Regions from separate parts of the Sphingomonas sp. PvP056 genome, predicted to be linked through region 2. Evidence: predicted binding sites of a transcription regulator. Region 2 holds the regulator's gene; the other holds the start of a gene.
What was found. The regulator LexA, encoded in region 2, represses DNA repair genes until DNA is damaged. The targets are predictions, from matches to a motif close to GTTCCNCNCTTGTTCT.

Region 1: ABIC17_RS01140 (ImuA family protein) is a predicted target of LexA. The motif match lies at 1,709-1,724, and genes of this name have one in related genera.

Annotation. Positions count from the first base shown of each region.
Region 1 covers NZ_JBEPST010000001.1:219,270-222,355, forward strand. The annotation lists gene ABIC17_RS01125 (hypothetical protein) at 1-202, opposite strand, end outside; gene ABIC17_RS01130 (GFA family protein) at 297-770, shown strand; gene ABIC17_RS01135 (outer membrane protein) at 890-1,516, opposite strand; gene ABIC17_RS01140 (ImuA family protein) at 1,729-2,598, shown strand; gene ABIC17_RS01145 (Y-family DNA polymerase) at 2,492-3,086, shown strand, end outside.
Region 2 covers NZ_JBEPST010000002.1:602,036-605,121, forward strand. The annotation lists gene ABIC17_RS07070 (ComEC/Rec2 family competence protein) at 1-1,233, shown strand, start outside; gene lexA (transcriptional repressor LexA) at 1,224-1,898, opposite strand; gene ABIC17_RS07080 (molybdopterin molybdotransferase MoeA) at 1,955-3,086, opposite strand, start outside.

The sequences.
Region 1 (3,086 bases), on a different contig from region 2:
CGGGCATCATCCCGGCGGCGGCAGGCGCGGTCGTGGGATCGGAGGGCTGCGCCATGCCGGAGCACAACACCAGTTCGATGCCGTTTGCGGTCGCCATCGGCATGAACCCTGCGGGAACGATCGCGCGCATCAGCAACGCACAGACGATCACCGCCCAGACCAGCGCCGTGTTGCTTTGCAGGAAGGGCCGGAGGGCAGCCATTGCGGCGTGGTAGCGGCGCGCGCGTGCGCTGTCACTTGGACAAACCGTCACCCCCCGCTTGCGACCGATCCGGCACTGGCGCGTTTCGGGGGGGATGACCGATTTTACCCTTCCGCTCGATGGTGGCTGCTTCTGCGGCAAGATCCGCTACCGGATCGACCAGCCACCGCTGTTCACGATGGCGTGCCACTGCAGCGATTGCCAGCAGATGACCGCATCCGCCTTTTCGCTGGGCCTGGCGATACCCAAGGCGGGGTTCAGCCTGCTGTCCGACGTTGCCCCGCGCACGATCGACAAGACCGCGGATTCGGGGGCGACCTCGACGCGCTATCTTTGCCCCGATTGCGCCGGATGGACACATACGACGACGACAGGCTCGCCCGACAGCGTGATCGTGCGGCCGAGTTCGCTCGACGACGCGGCGTGGGTCCGCCCGATCGCAGAGATCTTTACGCGATCCGCGTTGCCGTGGGCACGGCTTGCGACGGCGTTCAGCTATGAAACCGAGTTCACCGACCCATCGCCGATCGTCGCGGCATTCGAAGCGAGCGACATCCGACCGTCCTGAACGCCCGTCCTGAACGCCCGTCCTGAACGATTGGGTTCGCGGCACTGATCGGACCCCGGAAAACGAAAAAAGGCGCGCCCATCGCTGGGCGCGCCTCTCTCGAACGGTAGGAGTTGCGCTTACTTGAAGCGAACGCCGATGCCGCCCATGATGCGGTGACGCGAGGTGTTGTCGTTATACTGCGAGAACACATACTGCGCGTTGACATAGACCGGCAGACGACCCTCGGTGACCGTGTACTCGGCACCGCCGCCGACCTGGTAGCCGGTCGTGTTGACATGGTCGTAGAACGAGGTCTGCGTGGGCGTGTTGGCATCGAACCGCTTGCGCTGCTCGTTGGTGACATAACCACCCTTGGCGAAGACCATCGCACGCGGCGTGACCAGATAGCCTGCGCGGACGCCGACGCCGAATTCCTCGAACGACTTGTGGCAAACCGAACCGCCGTTGGATGCGCCGCAATTCTCGGTCCAGTCGTTTGCACGCCAGTAGGTTGCTTCCGGACCGACGACGATACGGTCAGCGATCACGCCGTCGAAACCGATCGTGGCACCGTAGCCGAACTTGTCGTTATGACGACCCTGCGACTGGAAACGATCGCCGCCGAGGTTACCCTCGAGGCGGAAACCGCGGAACGAGGTGTTGCTCGTGCCTTCGCTGGCGGCGGTGGTGGTGACTTCCTGAGCCGATGCTGCACCCGTGGTGAGTGCTGCGACAGCGGCTGCAACCATCAAAATTTTACGCATGTGTGTTCTCCATTGACGACGCCCAAACACGCGACGGATCGAAGTGATCCTTTGGTATGAGGCGTTTCCCGGAACCTGTTGCATCGCAGCAACACTTCATGGCGGCGGTGTCGGGCGGAGCACGGCGCGAAGGGCCATCCGCCGGGGCATCCCGCGTAGCATGTTGACTCGCTCGCATGATCCGCGCGATACGGAACATAAGATGAACAAATATGACCGAGTCGATCGCCTCGTTGCGCCATTTGAAGCGCCAGATCGCCGCCATAGAGCAGCGCGAGGGGCTGTGCGAATCCGCGGTCGACACGGTTCGCGTGGGAACGGGACATGACGGAATCGATCAGGCGATCGGCGGCGGATTGGCCCGCGGACGGTTGCATGAGGTGTTTGCGCACGACGCTGCGGATGCAGGGTGCGCGGCGGGGTTCGTCGGGATGCTCGCGGTTCGGCTGGGGGGGGCGCTCGTCTGGTTGCGCGAGGATGCGGCCGAAAAGCAGGGCGTCCTTCATGTGGGTGGCCTGGTCGAACTCGGGATCGACCCATCGCACCTGATCCTGGGCGTGTTGCCCGATCCGCTCGCGGTGCTCCGCGCGGCGGCGGATGTGGTGCGGTGTCCGGCGGTTGGAGTGGCGGTGATCGAAATGCGCCGCAACCCGGCCATGCTCGATCTGACCGCGGGGCGCAGGCTTGCGCTGGCGGCGGAAAATTCCGGCGTCACGGTGTTGCTGCTGCGGATCGATGCGCAGCCTTCGCCCAGTGCGGCGGATACGCGCTGGTCCGCCAGCGCCGCGGCGTCCGCGCCGCTCGAGGCGAACGCGCCGGGGTATCCGGTGCTCGATGTAACGCTTTTGCGCCAGCGTGGTCGTCCCGGCGACGGGCGCTGGCTGGTGGAGTGGGACCGTGACCAAGCAAGCTTCCGCGCAGCGGGTGCGCCGCGTCGATCCGACCATGACGGCGCCCGAGACCCTCGCCGAGACTCTGGCATCATCGCCGCCACAGTCCGCCCGGCGGCATCTGGCACTGTGGTTTCCCTTCCTGTCGAGCGACCGGCAATCCCGCACCCGGGGTTCCGCCGCGTCGGCTAATGCCAGGGTCGATACGGGGGACGACGCACCGTTCGTCTTCGTCGAAAAGCAGCGTGGCGCGATGCGGATCACCGCGGTCGATCCGCGTGCGCACGCGCTTGGCCTGTCGCCGGGGATGGCGCTGGCGGACGCACGCGCGATCCTGCCCGATCTTGCGGCGCACGATGCCGCGCCCGCCGCCGACCAGGACTGGATCGAGCGGATCGCGGATCTGTGCGAACGCTACACCCCGATGGTGGCGCTCGACGAAGCCGACGGCATCACGCTCGACATCACCGGCTGCGCGCATCTGTTCGGTGGCGAGGACGGCCTGGTCGCCGATCTCGAGCAGCGCCTCGCCAGCTGGGGCGCGCAGCTTCGCCATGCGGTCGCGGGCAGCCCCGATGGCGCGCAGGCGCTCGCGCGGTTCCAGACGATGCCCGCCGCGAGCGAGACGGCAGCGCTGCGCCGGCTCGATGTCGCAGCGCTGCGGTTGCCCGACGAAACGC
Region 2 (3,086 bases):
GTGCCGACGATCCGGTCGTGCGTCGCGGCGCTGTGCGTGCTGATCGCTTTGGCGTTGGGGCGGGAGGCGCTGACGCTGCGCCTGGTCGCAGCGGGCGCGCTCGTCGTGTTGTTGCTATACCCGGAATCGCTCGCCGGGCCGAGCTTCCAGCTTTCGTTCGCGGCGGTCGTGGCGATCATCGCGTGGAACGATCACCCGGGCATCCGTGCGCTGGTCGCGGCGCGCGAGGAACCGCGCCTCAACCGTGTTGCGCGCAGTATCGGTGCGTTGCTGCTGACCGGACTGGTTGTTGAGGCCGCGCTGCTGCCGATCTCGCTCTATCATTTCCAGAAAGCGGGCATTTACGGCGCCGTCGCCAATATCTGTGCGATCCCGTTGACGACGTTCGTGATCATGCCGCTGGAGGCAGCGGCGCTGTTGTTCGACACGATCGGGTTGGGCGCACCCTTGTGGTGGGCGACGCGGATGTCGCTCGAGCTGCTGTTGTGGATTGCCCGCACGACGGCGGCGATCCCCGGTTCGGTCGCGCCGTTGCCCGCGATGCCGGGGGGCGCATTTGCCGCGATGGCGATTGGCGGGATCTGGATCGCGCTGTGGCGGACGCACTGGCGACGGCTGGGGATCGTGCCGTTCGTGATCGGTGCGGCGTGGGCGATCGTCACGCCTGCGCCCGACCTGCTGGTGACCGGGGACGGACGCCATGTGGCGATCCGGACGCGAGCGGGTGACGTTGCGCTGCTGCGCGACAGGACCGGCGACTATACCGCCGACATGCTGGCGCAGGGCGGCGGCGTCGCGGGCTTGCCAGTGCTGTGGTCGGATCAGCGGGATGCGCGGTGCAGTCGGGATCTGTGCATGGCGGTGAGAACCGTCGGAACGCGGCAATGGACCGTGCTGGCGACGCGGAGCGCCTATGCGGTTCCGATCGAAGATCTGGTCCGGGCCTGTGCTGCCGCAGATATCGTGATCAGCGATCGCTGGCTGCCGCGTCGCTGTCGCCCGCGCTGGTTGCGGCTAGACAGGAGCTTGCTGGCGCGGACCGGCGGGGTGGCGATCACCTTTCCGCGACAGGCTCTGGCGTTGACCGCCTTCGCCAGCCGTCGACCGACCATCCGGACGGTGCGCCACCCGGGCGACGCACACCCCTGGATCATGCCGCCCGACCCACGTAGCGCAAAGCCAGCGCGTCGACATCGCTTCGGGCGGCGGCGATCCGCCGATGATCAGTCGTAGCGGCGCAGCAACCCGGCCAGCTTGCCCTGCACGCGGACCTGAGCAGGCTTGTACCGCTGCGGATCATAGGCGCGGTTGGCCGGATCGAGCCGGACCATCGCCCCTTCACGGCGGAAGAACTTGAGCGTCGCTTCGCTGTCGTCGATCAAAGCCACGACGATCTCGCCGTCGCGCGCGATCTCCTGACGCTTGATCAGCGCATAGTCGCCATCGAGGATGCCAGCCTCGACCATCGAATCCCCGGCGACCTCGAGCGCATAATGTTCGCCACCACCGAGCAGTGCAGCCGGCACCGACAGCATCGACGCGCCCTCGAACGCCTCGATCGGAACACCAGCGGCGATCCGGCCATGGAGCGGAATTTCGATCACGTCATTGGCAGGCTGTGGGACGACGCGCGGGCTGGCCGGTGCCGTTTCCGGTGCTGCCTTGGCCGGGGCGTTGGTGCCGCGTTCGGGCATCTTGAGCACTTCCAGCGCGCGTGCCCGATTGGGCAGGCGGCGGATGAATGCGCGTTCTTCCAGCGCACTGATCAGGCGGTGGACGCCCGACTTGGATTTCAAATCGAGTGCTTCCTTCATTTCCTCGAACGAGGGCGAGACTCCCGTCTCCTCCAGCCGGTCGTTGATGAAGCAGATCAACTCATGCTGTTTGCGCGTTAGCATTCCGGGCCCTTTCGTCGGAACAGACGACGAACCTATACGGAACATAAAGATGGACGTCAAGCGATCGGCAGGATTTCCACCGAGTCGCCCGCATCGGCCGCCGGGGCGAACGGTGCGCGGACGATCATGCAGTCCGCGCAGGCGAGCGTCGCGAGTAGCGACGAATCCTGGCTGTCGGCAACATAGACGCGCCCGTCGCGGGTGACGGCGCGCATGTAATCCTGACGGCGGTCGTTGGCGCGCAGCGGTGCGCCGAGGATCGCGGGGTAAGCGGTCGGCGACGGTTCGCGGGCGCCCGACATGGCGGCGATCACGGGTTTGAGGAAGATGGCCGCGGTAACATAAGCGGACACCGGATTGCCGGGCAGGCCGAGCACGAGCATCTCGCCGATCTTGCCCGCGAGCATCGGCTTGCCCGGGCGGAGTGCGATCCGCCAGAAGTCGATCGATCCGCCCGCCGCCGCCAGCGCTGGGCGGATCAGGTCGTGATCGCCGACCGACGCGCCGCCGGTGGTGACGAGAATGTCGGCTTCGACGGTGCGAAACGCCTCGGTGATCGTGTCGAGCCGGTCGGGCAGGATGCCGAGATCGACGACGTCGACGGGCAGGTCCGCCAGCATCGCCGCGAGCATGACGCCGTTCGATTCCGGCAAGGTCCGGTCGCTGAGCGGCGCGCCCGGCAGGGTGAGTTCGTCGCCGCTCGCGACGATCGCGACACGGATCCGCCGCGCGACGCTGAGCGTCCCGTAACCGCCGCTCGCCGCCAGCGCGATCCGCGCCGGGGTCAGCCGGTCGCCGGTCGCGATCAGCGTCTGGTCCTGCGCGAAGTCGATCCCGGCTCGGCGGATGTTGCCGCCGCGGACCGGCCCGTCGCCTGCGAGGCGGACCTCGTCCCCCTCCCGTGCGGCTTCCTCCTGGACCAGCACGGCGTCCGCGCCGGGCGGGAGAGCTGCACCGGTGAAGATGCGGACCGTCTCGCCCGCGCCGATCGGGTGGTCGAACGGGTGCCCCGCGGCGCTTTCGCCGATCAAGCGCAGGGGGCCGCCGAGATCGTCGAAGCGAACCGCATAGCCGTCCATCGCGGACAGGTCGCGCGCGGGCTGGGTCCGGCGCGCGACGACGTCCGCCGCCGCCCAGCGCCCCGCGGCGGCGCGCAGCGGGACAGTTTCAGCTGCGATTTTCGGTGCA